DNA from 2 places in the Streptomyces sp. NPDC001744 genome. Region 2 is predicted to be linked to the other one. Evidence: riboswitches for the same ligand, from Rfam matches in the RefSeq annotation. Region 2 holds a riboswitch; the other holds the start of a gene.

Region 1 (6,970 bases), on a different contig from region 2:
GCCGGTGCGGAACGGGTACTTCAGGACGGTGTCGTCCGGGACGATCGGGTTCTCGCCCGCGACGGCGTCCTCGTCGACGACGAAGCCGCCGCCGACCGAGTAGTACGTCTTCTCCAGGAGGAGCCCGCCCTCCGCGTCGTACGCGAAGACCGTCATGCCGTTGGCGTGGTACGGCAGGGCCTTGCGACGGTGCAGGACCAGGTCGTCGTCGAACGAGAACGGGATCTCGTGGGCGCCGAGCAGGTCGATCCGGCCGCTCGCCCTGATCCGCTCGAACTCCTCGTCCGCGTGCTCCACGTCGACCGTGCGGGGCGAGTTCCCCTCCAGTCCGAGCAGGACCGCCTTCGGGGTGCCGTGGCCGTGGCCGGTCGCGCCCAGGGAGCCGTACAGCTCCGCCCGTACCTTCGCCGTGTGGGCCAGCAGGCCCTCGTTCTTCAGCCGGCGGGCGAACATCCGGGCCGCGCGCATCGGGCCCACCGTGTGGGAGCTCGACGGACCGATGCCGATCGAGAACAGGTCGAAGACCGAGATGGCCACGGGAGGACTCCTTGTGGGGGCTGGACGTCGTTGTCTGCCGGGGTGGTGCAGAAAGCGCGTGGACGGGGGACATGGGTCGGGGCACCGCGCCCGTGTTCCAGTGTGCGCGGTGCCCCGGATGTCCGTACGAACAAAAGCGTACGAAATTACTGCGGGATCACTTCAGGCCGGGGTACAGCGGGTGCTTGTCCGCGAGGGCGGTCACCCGGGCCTTGAGGGCCTCGGCCTTCCCGGCGTCGAAGCCGGGCTTCAGGGTCTCGGCGATGACGTCCGCCACCTCGCGGAAGTCCTCGGCCCCGAAACCGCGGGTCGCGAGTGCCGGCGTGCCGATGCGCAGGCCCGAGGTGACCATCGGGGGACGCGGGTCGTTGGGGACCGCGTTCCGGTTGACCGTGATGCCGACCTCGTGGAGCCGGTCCTCGGCCTGCTGGCCGTCCAGCTCCGAGTCGCGCAGGTCGACCAGGAGCAGGTGCACGTCCGTGCCGCCGGACAGGACCGAGACGCCGTGGGCGGTCACGTCGTCCTGGACCAGGCGCTCGGCGATGATCCGGGCGCCCTCCAGGGTGCGTTCCTGGCGCTCCTTGAACTCCTCCGAGGCCGCGACCTTGAAGGAGACGGCCTTGGCCGCGATCACGTGCTCCAGCGGGCCGCCCTGGAAACCGGGGAAGACCGAGGAGTTCAGCTTCTTCGCGAACTCCTTCTTCGCCAGGATGACGCCGCCGCGGGGGCCGCCGAGCGTCTTGTGCGTGGTGGAGGTCACCACGTCCGCGTGCTCGACCGGGTTCGGGTGCAGACCGGCGGCGACCAGGCCCGCGAAGTGGGCCATGTCGACCCACAGGTAGGCGCCGACCTCGTCCGCGATCCGGCGGAACTCCGCGAAGTCCAGCTGACGCGGGTACGCCGACCAGCCGGCGATGATCACCTTCGGGCGGTGCTCCTTGGCGAGGCGCTCGACCTCGGCCATGTCGACCAGACCGGCCCCGTCCACGTGGTACGCGACCACGTCGAACTGCTTGCCGGAGAAGTTCAGGCGCATGCCGTGGGTGAGGTGGCCGCCGTGCGCCAGGTCCAGACCCAGGATCGTGTCGCCCGGCTGGGCGAGCGCGAAGAGGGCGGCCTGGTTCGCGGAGGCGCCGGAGTGCGGCTGGACGTTGGCGTACTCGGCGCCGAACAGGTCCTTGATCCGGTCGATCGCGATCTGCTCGGCCACGTCGACGTGCTCGCAGCCGCCGTAGTAACGGCGGCCCGGGTAGCCCTCGGCGTACTTGTTGGTGAGGACGGAGCCCTGCGCCTCCATGACCGCGACCGGAGCGAAGTTCTCCGAGGCGATCATCTCGAGGGTGGACTGCTGACGGCGGAGCTCGGCGTCGACGGCGGCGGCGACGTCGGGGTCCAGCTCGTGGAGGGGGGTGTTCAGAAGCGACATGAATCGATCCCTAGGGGGTCTCGGGCCCGGTCTCAGTTCCCGGCGGAGAACGCGGCGTACTCGTCGGCGGTGAGCAGGTCGTCCGGCTCACCCGCGACGCGCACCTTGAACAGCCAGCCACCCTCGAACGGAGCCGTGTTCACCAGGGACGGGTCGTCCACCACGTCCTGGTTGGCGGCGACGACCTCACCCGAGACGGGGGAGTACAGGTCGCTCACGGACTTCGTCGACTCCAGCTCGCCGCAGGTCTCGCCCGCGGTGACGGTGGAGCCGACCTCGGGGAGCTGGGCGTAGACGACATCACCGAGCGCGTTGGCCGCGAACTCCGTGATGCCGACCGTCGCGACGCCGTCCTCGGCGTCCGAGAGCCACTCGTGCTCCTTGGTGTAGCGCAGCTGCTGGGGGTTGCTCATGACCTGATTCTCCTGGATCGGGGGAGTGCTGAGGAACGTCGGTCTTGCGGGGTGAGACGCCGGGTGGGACGGACGCGTCACTTCCGGCGCTTGTAGAAGGGCAGCGCCACGACCTCGTACGGCTCGTGGGTGCCCCGGATGTCCACGCCCACGCCCGGCGTGCCGGGCTCCGCGTGCGCCGCGTCCACGTACGCCATCGCGATCGGCTTCCCGAGGGTCGGGGACGGGGCGCCGGAGGTGACCTCGCCGACGACCTCGCCGTCCTTGACGACGGAGAAGCCGGCGCGGGGGACCCGGCGGCCCTCGGCGACCAGGCCGACCAGCCTGCGCGGCGGGGCGGTCTCGGCGCGCTCGGCGGCGGCCTCCAGCGCCTTGCGGCCCACGAAGTCGCCCGGCTTCTCGAACTTCACGACCCGGCCGAGGCCCGCGTCGAAGGGGGTGAGACCGGTGGTCAGCTCGTGGCCGTAGAGCGGCATGCCCGCCTCCAGGCGGAGCGTGTCGCGGCAGGACAGGCCGCAGGGGATCAGGCCGGCGCCCTCGCCCGCCACGGTCAGGGCCTTCCAGACGCCCTCGGCGTGCTCGGGCTTCAGGAAGAGCTCGAAGCCGTCCTCGCCGGTGTAGCCGGTGCGGGCGATCAGCGCGGGCACGCCCGCGACCGTGCCCGGCAGGCCGGCGTAGTACTTCAGGCCGTCCAGGTCGGCGTCGGTCACCGACTTCAGGATGCCGGCGGACTCCGGGCCCTGGATCGCGATCAGGGCGTACGCGTCGCGGTCGTCGCGGACCTCGGCGTCGAAGCCGGCCGCGCGCTCGGTGAGGGCGTCCAGGACGGTCTGGGCGTTGGAGGCGTTGGCCACCACCATGTACTCGGGGGCCTCGGTCTCGCCGAGGCGGTAGACGATCAGGTCGTCCAGGATGCCGCCGTCCTCGCGGCAGATCATCGTGTACCGGGCGCGGCCGGCGCCCACCGTGGAGATGTTGCCGACCAGGGCGAAGTCGAGCAGTTCGACGGCCTGCGGCCCGGTGACGGTGATCTCGCCCATGTGGGAGAGGTCGAAGAGGCCGGCCCGGGTGCGCACGGCGTGGTGCTCGTCGCGCTCGCTGCCGTACCGCAGGGGCATGTCCCAGCCCGCGAAGTCGGTCATGGTCGCACCCAGCGAACGATGCAGCGCATCGAGGGCGGTCAGGCGGGGGGCAGAGGTCATGGGGTGGCTCCCGGGTCCCAAGGGCGTTCGGTGACGAAGACATGACGGGCGAGGACGTCCTCCCCATCTGTCATGGAACCTGAGAGGTTCACCGGGGGCATCCCCGGCTTGCACCTTGGGTGGGGACGCGACGGCGTCCCGCTTTTCAGATCTGCCTCATCCGCGCGGTACGGGGCCTGAGAGATTCAAGGGAGGGTCTTGCTCCTTCGGCGTCCGGGCGCAGACTGTGCCCCGGAACTCTCCCGCGCGGATTCGAGCGGCCGGTATGCGGTTGTAGGGCGATCGTGCCCGTGCAGGGCCTGTCCGGTCCTGGCGGGCACATCATTGCACGCGGTGTCGGCGCGGCAAATCGCTTGTGTCCCATTACCGTTTCTTTACACTTCTTGGGAAGGGCCTCCCGAGGCCCGGCAGGGGGAGACGCGATGACGATCCAGCACACCGGCGCCTGCGCGGCGGGTACCGGCATACCGTCCCGGCGAGCCCGTGCCCGGACCCGGGGGCGGGGCCGGATCCTGCGGGACCTGCGCGAGCGCGGCGGCCGGGGCCCCCGCACCCTCGCCTTCGCCCCGGGCGACCTCGTGGTCGTCTCCGGGCTCCCCGGCAGCGGCAAGTCCACCCTCATGCGGCGGGCCGCCGAAGGACGCGGCATCGACTCCCAGGACGCCCGCGAGCGGTGGGAGGCCCGGATGCCCCGGCTCCTGCCGTACGCCGTCTACCGCCCCCTGGTCCGGCTCGCGCACTACGCCGGGCTGCGCCGCGCCCTGCGCTCCGGCGCGAGCGTGATCGTGCACGACTGCGGCACCCAGTCCTGGGTGCGCGGCTGGCTCGCCCGCGAGGCCCGCCGCCGGGGCCGGGCCCTGCACCTGCTCCTCCTGGACGTCACCCCGGGCACCGCGAGGGCGGGCCAGGACGCCCGGGGCCGGGGCGTCTCCGGGTACGCCTTCGCCCGCCACCGCCGCGCGGTCGGCCGGCTGCTGAGGGCCGTCGAGTCGGGACGGCTGCCGCACGGCTGCGCCTCGGCGACCCTCCTCGACCGGGACGCCGCCGACACCCTGCGGACGATCACCTTCCGGGAGGCCGCCTGACGGGGGCGCCCGCCGGCCGTCGGGGCCGTCCGCCCGGACCGGCCGCCGGGGCCGTCCGCCCGGACCGGCCGTCGGGGCCGTCCGCCCGGACCGGCCGCCCGTCCGGACCGCCCGCCCGCCGGAAGGGGGCGGTCCCGGACGCCCGTACCCCTCCCTTCCGGCCACGGCGGTGCCGGGGCGGCGTTAGGGTGCTGCCGGGCGGCCGGAGCGGCAGGCCGGCGCGAGGAGGGGAACGGGACCGTGGACGTGACGTGGCCGGGCAACGAACTGGAAGAGGTGCTGGCCGCCTCGCTCGGCGACCCCGGAGCGGGCGGCCGCCTGATCGAGGTGCTCGGCCGCAGCCCGGTCTGGGTGCCCCTGCCCAACGGCCGCGCCCCCGACGGCACCGGCCCGGACCTCGCCACCCTGGAGCTCGACGGCGCGGCCTACACCCCCGTCTTCAGCTCCGAGCAGCAGTTCCGCGCCTGCGTCGGCGACCACATGTCCTTCGCCGTCGCCCCCGCCCGCGACTTCGCCCGCGGCCTGCCCCCGCAGCTCGGCATCGCCGTGAACCCCGGCGGCGTCGTCGGCGTCCCGCTGCTCCCGCCCGCCGTGGCCGAACTCTGCCGCGCCGGCCGGACCCCGCTCGACGGGCCCGCCTCCGGCGGCCGAGTCCGGCTCTTCGAGCCCGACTGGCAGGACGACCCGGTCGACTTCCTCGCCGCGGCCTCCGCCGAGTTCGAGGCCATCGGCATCGTCACCACCGCCCGCCGCGCCCTCGCCAGCGTCGAGGGCGCCGAACCGGCCCTCTTCGTCGGCGTCCAGCTCTCCCGCTGGGAGGGCACCGACCGCACCGAGCCCCTGGACGCCCTCGGCCGCGCCCTCGGCCGGGTCGAGGTGGCCTGGCCGGTCAACCTCATCCTGCTCGACCTGGCGCAGGACCCGGTCGCGGACTGGATGGTGGAGCGGGTGCGGCCCTTCTACCAGCGCGCCGCCGTGTGAGCGGCCCCCTGTTTAAGCTGAACTGACTCGGCGGCCGCGCGGACCTCGCGGCCGCGCACACGTGGTGGACGGAAGAGGGGCGGAACCAGGGTGAGCGCGTCAGGCACGGCCGAGGACAACGGGGCCTCCTCCGCCCGAGCGGAGCCGGGAGCCCGGGGGAAGGTCGAGCACGCGCTGAGCCAGGTGGCACCCGGACGCTACGACGCGTACGAGGGGCTGCTGCACGCCCTCGCCGACGGCGAGCTCACGATGCTGCTCTGGCAGGGCTCGCCCGGCTCGCCCGACGCCCAGTACGGGAACATGGAGGTCGACGGCTTCGGCTACGCGCCGTGCGTCACCTCGTCCCGGGAGCTCGCCGCCTCCGGCTGGAACCGCGCCCACGAACTCGTCACCGGCCGGGAGATCGCCCGCGCCCTCTACCCCGACCGCTGGGGCGTCTGGCTCAACCCGCACGCCCCCGGTGGCGGGGTCGGCATCCCCTGGGCCGACCTGCGCCGGATCGCCACCGGCCTCGACCGGATGCCCGCCGGGCCGCTGCGCGTCACCGAGCCCGCCCTGGAGATCCCCCAGTTCTACGCCCTGCTGACCCAGAACGCGCACCGCACCCCGGCCGTCCGGGCGCTGCGCCGCGGCTGGGTGCAGCCCGCGCTCGGCTCCCCGTACCTCGTCATCGGGCTCGACCTGTACGACACCTCCCCGGCGGCCGTCGACACGGTCCGGACGATGATGCGCCAGTCCATCGGCGGCGTCCCCGACGGCCTGCCCGTCTCGACGGTCGCCCTCTCCGACGCCTACGACCCGGTGGCACTCTGGCTGCGGGCGAACGCGCGCCCCTTCTACGACCGGGAGGCGCACGCCGGCCGCGGCTCCGCCGCCCCGGGGTACGGATACCCGCCGGCGGCTCCGTCCGGATACTGAGACGCCCCTCCCGCCCCGTACGGCCCGGCGGAACCGCCCCGGCTCTTCGTTCGCCCCAATTCAAGAGGCCGAAGGCCGCGTTGGGCGACATGTCCGGTTGCGGGGAAGAGGACCCGAGTTGGTCCGCTCACGTCCGCGTGCCGTCCGCATAACGGAATTCACAGCACCGCATCACGTTTGGGCAACCATTCCCCGCCAGGTCTGGCGGGTGATCACAAACGCGTTGAAGACTCCCGGAACACCGGGTACCCGGCTCCTTTCGAGCAGGTGCCCCGCAGGTTGTTCCACCGAGCCGCCACCCGCGGCGGGCAAGGGCCGGCTACCGGCGGCCGAGAGGGGTCCTCACCACGATGACGGCACCACTGCACGAGACGAGTGCGGGTGCGTCGACCGCCACCGTCGACGGCG
Region 2 (6,970 bases):
GAACGGCAGCTCGGCATCCTGGCCGGCACGGTCGCCGCCGAGGGGCCCGGCATCACCCTGAGCGTCGGCGACCCCACCGGGGCGGTCGAGTCGGACATGCTGCTCGACGCCATCCAGGAGCTGCGCGCGGCGGGCGCCGAGGCCATCCAGGTCAACGGGGTCCGGGTGGTGGCGGACAGCTATTTCACCGGTGGTGGCGACGACATGCGCATCGATGGAACGAAGGTGACCGCTCCGTACGTCTTCAAGGTCATCGGCAAGCCCGAGGACCTCGAGCCCGCGCTCAACATCCCCGGCGGCGTCGTGCAGACCCTGGAGAAGGAGCAGGCCACGGCCACGGTGGAGCGGGCGGCGAAGATCGTCGTCGACGCCTTGCGACCGGCGAAGCGGCCTGACTACGCTCAGTCGTCCTCGCGGTGAGGAGGCGTGCGAGAAGGGTCCCGCGACAAGCGCGGGGCGTTGCGGGGGGTCGGCGCACCACAACGGTGGTGCGTGGTGGAAACTGTCCGGAGGATACGGACGTTGTGAAGGTGTCCGGGTCGGCAGGTGTGATGGATCTCGGTTCGTCCTGCCCCACGGGCGGGTCTGTTTCGGTCAAGGGGAATCGCCCGTGAAGTTGTTTGCGAAGTTGTTCGGCAAGAGCGGACGCGAGGACGGCGGCAACGCCCGGCACCGCGCGCCGCGCCACCAGAGCGAGGAGCAGGGGGAGGAGCGCCCGCTCTTCCGCGACGAGGTCGAGGGCCGGGGCGGTGACATTCCGGGCACATCGGGCGCGTCCTCTGTTGACCCCGCCGGGGCCGCCCGCATAGGTTTCGGAGAACCATCGACCTCGGGTACAGGTGGAGGGTTTTCCTCCGACCCGTACGCGACACAGACCTCGGCGGGGCAGCCGCGGCAGGAGGGTGCGTCCATGCCGGTGTGTACGAGGTGCGGTCACCGGAACGCGGCCGACAGCCGTTTCTGCTCCCACTGCGGTACGCCGCTGCGGGGCGGGGCCGTGCCCGAGCGCGCGTCGGAGACGACCTCCACGATCTCCATCTCGGGCCTGGAGGCCTACGACGCGGAGATCACCGGCCAGACCGCGCTGCCCTCGCTCTCTCCCGAGACGCTGGCGGCCGTGGAGGCGCTGCCGCCGGGTTCCGCCCTGCTCGTGGCGCGCCGGGGGCCGAACTCCGGCAGCCGGTTCCTCCTCGACGGCGAGCTGACGACGGCCGGTCGTCATCCGCAGAGCGACATCTTCCTGGACGACGTCACGGTCTCCCGGCGCCACGTGGAGTTCCGGCGGGCGCAGGACGGCAGCTTCACCGTCTCCGACGTGGGCAGCCTCAACGGCACCTACGTCAACCGCGAGCCGATCGAGTCGGTCGTCCTGTCCAGCGGCGACGAGGTCCAGATCGGCAAGTACCGGCTGGTCTTCTATGCGAGCCAGCGGGGCGTGTGACGCCTCGGAGAAGCCCCTTCAGGGAAGGTCCATGCTGCGAACACCGACGGGCGGTGCCGGATTCGGCGCCGCCGCCGAGGGCGACAGGCTGGTCAGCATCGGCACGGTGCTGAACCAGCTGCGCGACGAGTTTCCCGAAGTGACCATCTCCAAGATCCGGTTCCTGGAGGCCGAGGGGCTCGTCGAGCCCCGGCGGACGGCCTCCGGATACCGGAAGTTCAGCCCGCAGGACGTGGAGCGACTCGCCCAGATCCTGCGGATGCAGCGGGACCACTATCTTCCGCTGAAGGTCATCCGCGAGCACCTCGACGCCCTCGCCCGGGGGGAGCAGGTCCGGCTTCCGGCACCCGGGCGCCGACGGGACCTCCTGGAGGGGCCCTGGGAGCAGGAGGTGGAGCCGCCGGCCGCCGCGCGGCTCGACCGGGCCGAACTGCTCGCCGCCGCCGAGGTGACCGAGGCCGAACTCGCCGAGTGGGAGTCGTACGGCCTGATCGCCGAGGCGCCGGGCGGGGGCTACGACGCCGAGACCGTCACCGTCGCGCGGCTCGTCGCGGATCTGGGGAGGTTCGGTCTGGAACCCCGGCACCTGCGGGCCGTCAAGGCGGGCGCCGACCGGGAGGCCGGGTTGATCGAACAGGTGGTCGCGCCGCTGCGCCGGCACCGGAACCCGCAGACCAGGGCCCATGCGGAGGCCACCGCCAAGGAGCTGGCCGCGCAGTCGGTGCGGCTGCACGCGGCCCTGGTGCAGATCGCTCTGGGCATCCGCTCGCAGTGACCCGGGAGGGGCCCGACTATCCAAACCGGGCGGGCACGTCCTAGGGTTGCTGTGTGAACGAGCTCGACGTTGTGGGTGTCCGCGTGGAAATGCCCTCCAACCAGCCGATCGTGCTCCTGCGTGAAGTGGGAGGCGATCGGTTCCTCCCCATCTGGATCGGACCGGGTGAGGCGACGGCGATCGCCTTCGCCCAGCAAGGGATGACGCCTCCGCGACCGCTGACGCACGACCTCTTCAAGGACGTGCTGGAGGCCGTGGGGCAGGAACTCACCGAAGTCCGCATCACGGATCTGCGTGACGGGGTCTTCTACGCCGAACTGGTCTTCGCCAGCGGCGTCGAGGTGAGTGCGCGGCCGTCCGACGCGATAGCGCTGGCCCTCCGGACCGGTACGCCTATCTTCGGCAGCGACGGCGTCCTGGACGACGCCGGCATCGCGATCCCGGACGAGCAGGAGGACGAGGTGGAGAAGTTCCGCGAATTCCTCGATCAGATCTCGCCGGAGGACTTCGGGACCAACAGTCAGTGAGACCGGCCGCCGGTCACCGGTGGGGCCGGTGACCGGCCGGACCGGGCGGTACGGCCGGAGGCCGTTCGCGGGGCGCTGTCAGAGCATTCGAGTAGCCTTTCCCCGAAGAGAGATACGGGAAACCACTCTCAGGGTGATTATCACTCGGCGTGCCGAGTGTGGCGATCGTTGACGCACCCCGAGTGACTGCCTACCTTCGTGTGGGCAGGTCAAGGACGGAGGGTCGGCGTGATGAGCAGCGCGGACGGTACGGCAGGCAGCTCCCTCGGACGGGTGTCCGGGGAGAGCGCTCCGTATCCGCTTCACGGCAGTGTGGGCGACTTCGGTACGGACGCCGGTGCGGGCGTGCCGGATGAAGGGGTGGGCTACCGCGGTCCCACGGCCTGTGCGGCCGCCGGGATCACCTACCGCCAACTGGACTACTGGGCACGCACCGGGCTCGTGGAGCCGAGTGTGCGGCCCGCGTACGGGTCGGGCACGCAGCGGCTCTACAGCTTCCGCGACGTCGTCGTCCTGAAGATCGTCAAGCGTTTCCTCGACACCGGGGTGGCCCTGCAGAACATCCGGGCCGCCGTGCAGCACCTGCGGGCCCGGGGCTTCCGCGACCTGGAGCGGATGACGCTCATGAGCGACGGGGCCACCGTCTACGAGTGCTCCTCGCCCGACGAGGTCGTGGACCTGCTCCAGGGCGGACAGGGCGTCTTCGGCATCGCCGTCGGGGTGGTCTGGCGGGACGTGGAGACGGCGCTGTCGCAGCTGCACGGGGAGCGGGTGGACACCGGCGAGACCCTCGTGGGACACAACCCGGGGGACGAGCTGGCCAGGCGGCGCAGGGACAGGGCGGTCTGAGACCGCGGCCCGCCCCGCTCCCGGGGCCGGTGGGGCGTTGTCAGTGGCGTAGGGCAGCATCGGACCCGTGAGAGCCGCGCCGACGATCCTGCACCTCGACATGGACGCGTTCTTCGCCGCCGCCGAGCAGGCGGCGAAGCCCAGCCTGCGCGGGAAGCCCGTGGTCGTCGGCGGTCTCGGACCCCGGGGAGTGGTGGCCACCGCGTCGTACGAGGCACGCCGCTTCGGGGTCCACTCCGCGATGCCGATGGGGCAGGCGCGACGGCTCGCGCCGAACGCGGCCTACCTCGTACCGCGCTTCTCCTTCTACCGGTCGATCAGCGAGCAGGTCATGGAGCTGCTCGGGCTCCTCTCCCCGCTCGTGGAGCCCCTCAGCCTCGACGAGGCGTTCGTGGACCTGGAGGCGGGAGGCGTCGCCGACGACCCCGCGAGCGCGCGGGCCGCGGGGGAGCGGCTGCGGGCCGACATCCTGGCGACGACGGGTCTGACGGGTTCGGTGGGGCTCGCCGCGTCCAAGATGATCGCGAAGATCGCCTCCGAGGAGGCGAAGCCGAACGGGCTCGTCCTCATCGAGCCAGGGACCGAGCGGGAGCTTCTGGGGCCGCGTTCCGTACGCATCCTCCCCGGCGTCGGGCCGGCGACCGGGGAGCACCTGCGCAGGGCCGGGATGACCACGGTCTCCGACCTCGCGGAGGCGGGCGAGGACGAACTCGTACGGCTCCTCGGCCGGGCGCACGGGGCCTCGCTGTACCGGATGGCGCAGGGGTACGACGACCGGGCCGTGGTGGCCGAGCGGGACGCCAAGTCCGTCTCGGTCGAGGACACCTTCGACGTGGACCTGCACGACCGGACACGGATCCGGGCCGAGGTCGAGCGCCTCGCCGAGCGGTGCGTGGGGCGGCTGCGGGCGTCGGGCCACTCGGGGCGCACGATCGTCCTGAAGGTCCGGAGGTTCGACTTCTCGACGCTGACCCGGTCCGAGACGCTGCGGGGGCCGACGGACGCCCTCGGGGTCGTGCGGGAGGCCGCCGGGCGGCTGCTCGACGCGGTGGACACCACGGGGGGCGTGCGGCTGCTGGGGGTGGGGGTGAGCGGGCTCGCGGACTACACGCAGGAGGACCTGTTCGCCCAGGCGGAGGCGGCGGCGGAAGCGGCGGGGGAGCGGGCCGCCGGGGAGGCGGACGGCGCGGCGCGGACGGACGGCGTGGCGGGGGCGGAGACCGCCGGGGCCGGGGCCGCCGGACCGGTGGAACGCCACTGGACACCCGGGCACGACGTGCGGCACGCCGTGTACGGGGCCGGCTGGGTGCAGGGGAGCGGGGTCGGGCGGGTCACGGTGCGGTTCGAGGAGCCGTGGTCGGCGCCGGGGCGGGTGCGGACGTTCGCCGTGGACGATCCGGAGCTGACGGCGGGGGAGGCGCTGCCGCTGGTGAGGCGGGGGACGCCGGTGGGCGGTGCCGTGCCGCCGGCGGCCGCGGGACACGGGGACGGGTCCGGTCCGGACCCCTTCCCGTCCCGCCCGTGACGGCGGGACGGGAAGGGAGGGACGTTTCCCGGACGCCCGCGTCCCCGGCGGGTCCCGGACCGTCCCGCGGGGCGGCCGGACCGGGTCAGGCGCCTTCCTGGCCCGCCAGGTGTCCGAAGTCCTTGTCCGGGTGGTCCGCGGGGGAGGAGGGGAGGGCGAGGCCGTAGTGGCGGTAGAGCTGGAGTTCCTGTTCCGGCGAGAGGTGGCGGCCCACGCCGAAGTCCGGGGCGTCCTTGATGAGGGCGCGTGCGAACGGGACGTGGAGGCCGTCGTCGAGCAGGTCGCTCGGCTCCAGGGGGACGAAGGCGTCCCGGCTGAACAGACCGGTGCGGACGGCGGCCCACTCCGGTACGCCGGTCGCGTCGTCCAGGTACACCTCGTCGACGGTCCCGATCTTGTTCCCGTCGCGGTCGAACGCCTTGCGGCCGATCAGGCTGCGCGGATCGATGTCGGTCTGCACGGTCCCTCCAAAGGGTCGCGGCTCCTCTACCCCCTACCAAAGGGCACATCCGGGATGTCGGCCACTTGAGCGAAGGGGGTCACCATCGCGCTGGTAGGCTGGGCGTGGCTGTCGACCCCGTGCGGGAGAGTCCCCCGGAGAAACCTTCCGGTGGACGCCGAAGGAGCAAATCCTCCCCGGAATCTCTCAGGCCCCTGTACCGCGCGGACGAGGTCACTCTGGAAAGCAGAGCGGATGTCCGACGGCATGCGCTCTCACCGACGGTGAAAGCCGGCGTGCCGCGAGGCGTGCCGGTGAAACTCTCAGGTTGAGATGACAGAGGGGGAGGCCGTCCGGGCACCCGCGCCGTGGTGCCCCTCGCAGGTCGTGACGACCAGGAGGCCTCCGTACATGACCGCCAACCGCATTCCGCTCTCCGAACTCGAACAGGGCATCCCGTTCGAGCAGCGGCACATCGGGCCCGATGCCGAGGCCCGGGCCAAGATGCTCGCCCAGGTCGGTTACGGCTCGCTCGACGAGCTCACGGCCGCCGCGGTGCCGGACGTGATCAAGAACGCCGAGGCGCTGGGCCTGCCGGCCGCGCGCACCGAGGCCGAGGTCCTCGCCGAGCTGCGGACGCTCGCCGACCGCAACCAGGTCCTCGCCCCGATGATCGGCCTCGGCTACTACGGCACCTTCACCCCGCCGGTGATCCTGCGGAACGTGATGGAGAACCCCGCCTGGTACACGGCCTACACGCCGTACCAGCCGGAGATCTCCCAGGGCCGCCTGGAGGCCCTGCTGAACTTCCAGACGATGGTCGCCGACCTGACCGGTCTGCCCACCTCCGGCGCCTCCCTCCTGGACGAGGGCACCGCCGCCGCCGAGGCCATGGCCCTGTCCCGCCGCGTCGGCAAGGTCAAGAACGGCGTCTTCCTGGTCGACGCCGACGCCCTGCCGCAGACGATCGCCGTCATCGAGACCCGCGCCGAGCCGACCGGCGTCGAGGTCGTCGTCGCCGACCTGAGCGAGGGCATCCCCGCCGAGGCCGCCGAGCGCGGCGTCTTCGGCGTGCTCGTCCAGTACCCCGGTGCCTCCGGCGCCGTCCGCGACATCAAGCCGCTGATCGACGCGGCCCACGAACTCGGCGCGATCGTCACCGTCGCCGCCGACCTCCTCGCGCTCACCCTGCTCACCTCGCCCGGCGAGCTGGGGGCCGACATCGCCGTCGGCACCACGCAGCGGTTCGGCGTCCCCATGGGCTTCGGCGGGCCGCACGCCGGCTACATGGCCGTCCAGGACAAGCACGCCCGCTCCCTGCCCGGCCGCCTCGTGGGCGTGTCCGTCGACGCCGACGGCAACCGCGCGTACCGCCTGGCGCTCCAGACCCGCGAGCAGCACATCCGCCGCGAGA

Evidence for each region. A riboswitch is a leader RNA that binds a small molecule or an ion and turns the genes downstream of it on or off. The one in region 2 is predicted to bind glycine.
Region 1: it holds a riboswitch for glycine, as region 2 does, so the genes downstream of both, gcvT (glycine cleavage system aminomethyltransferase GcvT) here and gcvP (aminomethyl-transferring glycine dehydrogenase) in region 2, are expected to answer to the same signal.

Annotation. Positions count from the first base shown of each region.
Region 1 is NZ_JBIAUG010000002.1:239,414-246,383, forward strand. It holds gene ACFYZY_RS03575 (L-serine ammonia-lyase) at 1-537, opposite strand, end outside; gene glyA (serine hydroxymethyltransferase) at 695-1,963, opposite strand; gene gcvH (glycine cleavage system protein GcvH) at 1,996-2,376, opposite strand; gene gcvT (glycine cleavage system aminomethyltransferase GcvT) at 2,454-3,578, opposite strand; glycine riboswitch at 3,734-3,833, opposite strand; gene ACFYZY_RS03595 (AAA family ATPase) at 4,001-4,663, shown strand; gene ACFYZY_RS03600 (enhanced serine sensitivity protein SseB) at 4,904-5,644, shown strand; gene ACFYZY_RS03605 (enhanced serine sensitivity protein SseB C-terminal domain-containing protein) at 5,735-6,562, shown strand; gene ACFYZY_RS03610 (ABC transporter permease) at 6,913-6,970, shown strand, end outside.
Region 2 is NZ_JBIAUG010000007.1:268,218-275,187, reverse strand. It holds gene ACFYZY_RS11880 (DUF881 domain-containing protein) at 1-420, shown strand, start outside; gene ACFYZY_RS11875 (FHA domain-containing protein) at 503-1,441, shown strand; gene ACFYZY_RS11870 (MerR family transcriptional regulator) at 1,473-2,216, shown strand; gene ACFYZY_RS11865 (bifunctional nuclease family protein) at 2,270-2,743, shown strand; gene ACFYZY_RS11860 (MerR family transcriptional regulator) at 2,975-3,592, shown strand; gene ACFYZY_RS11855 (DNA polymerase IV) at 3,660-5,117, shown strand; gene ACFYZY_RS11850 (PRC-barrel domain-containing protein) at 5,203-5,577, opposite strand; glycine riboswitch at 5,690-5,789, shown strand; gene gcvP (aminomethyl-transferring glycine dehydrogenase) at 5,968-6,970, shown strand, end outside.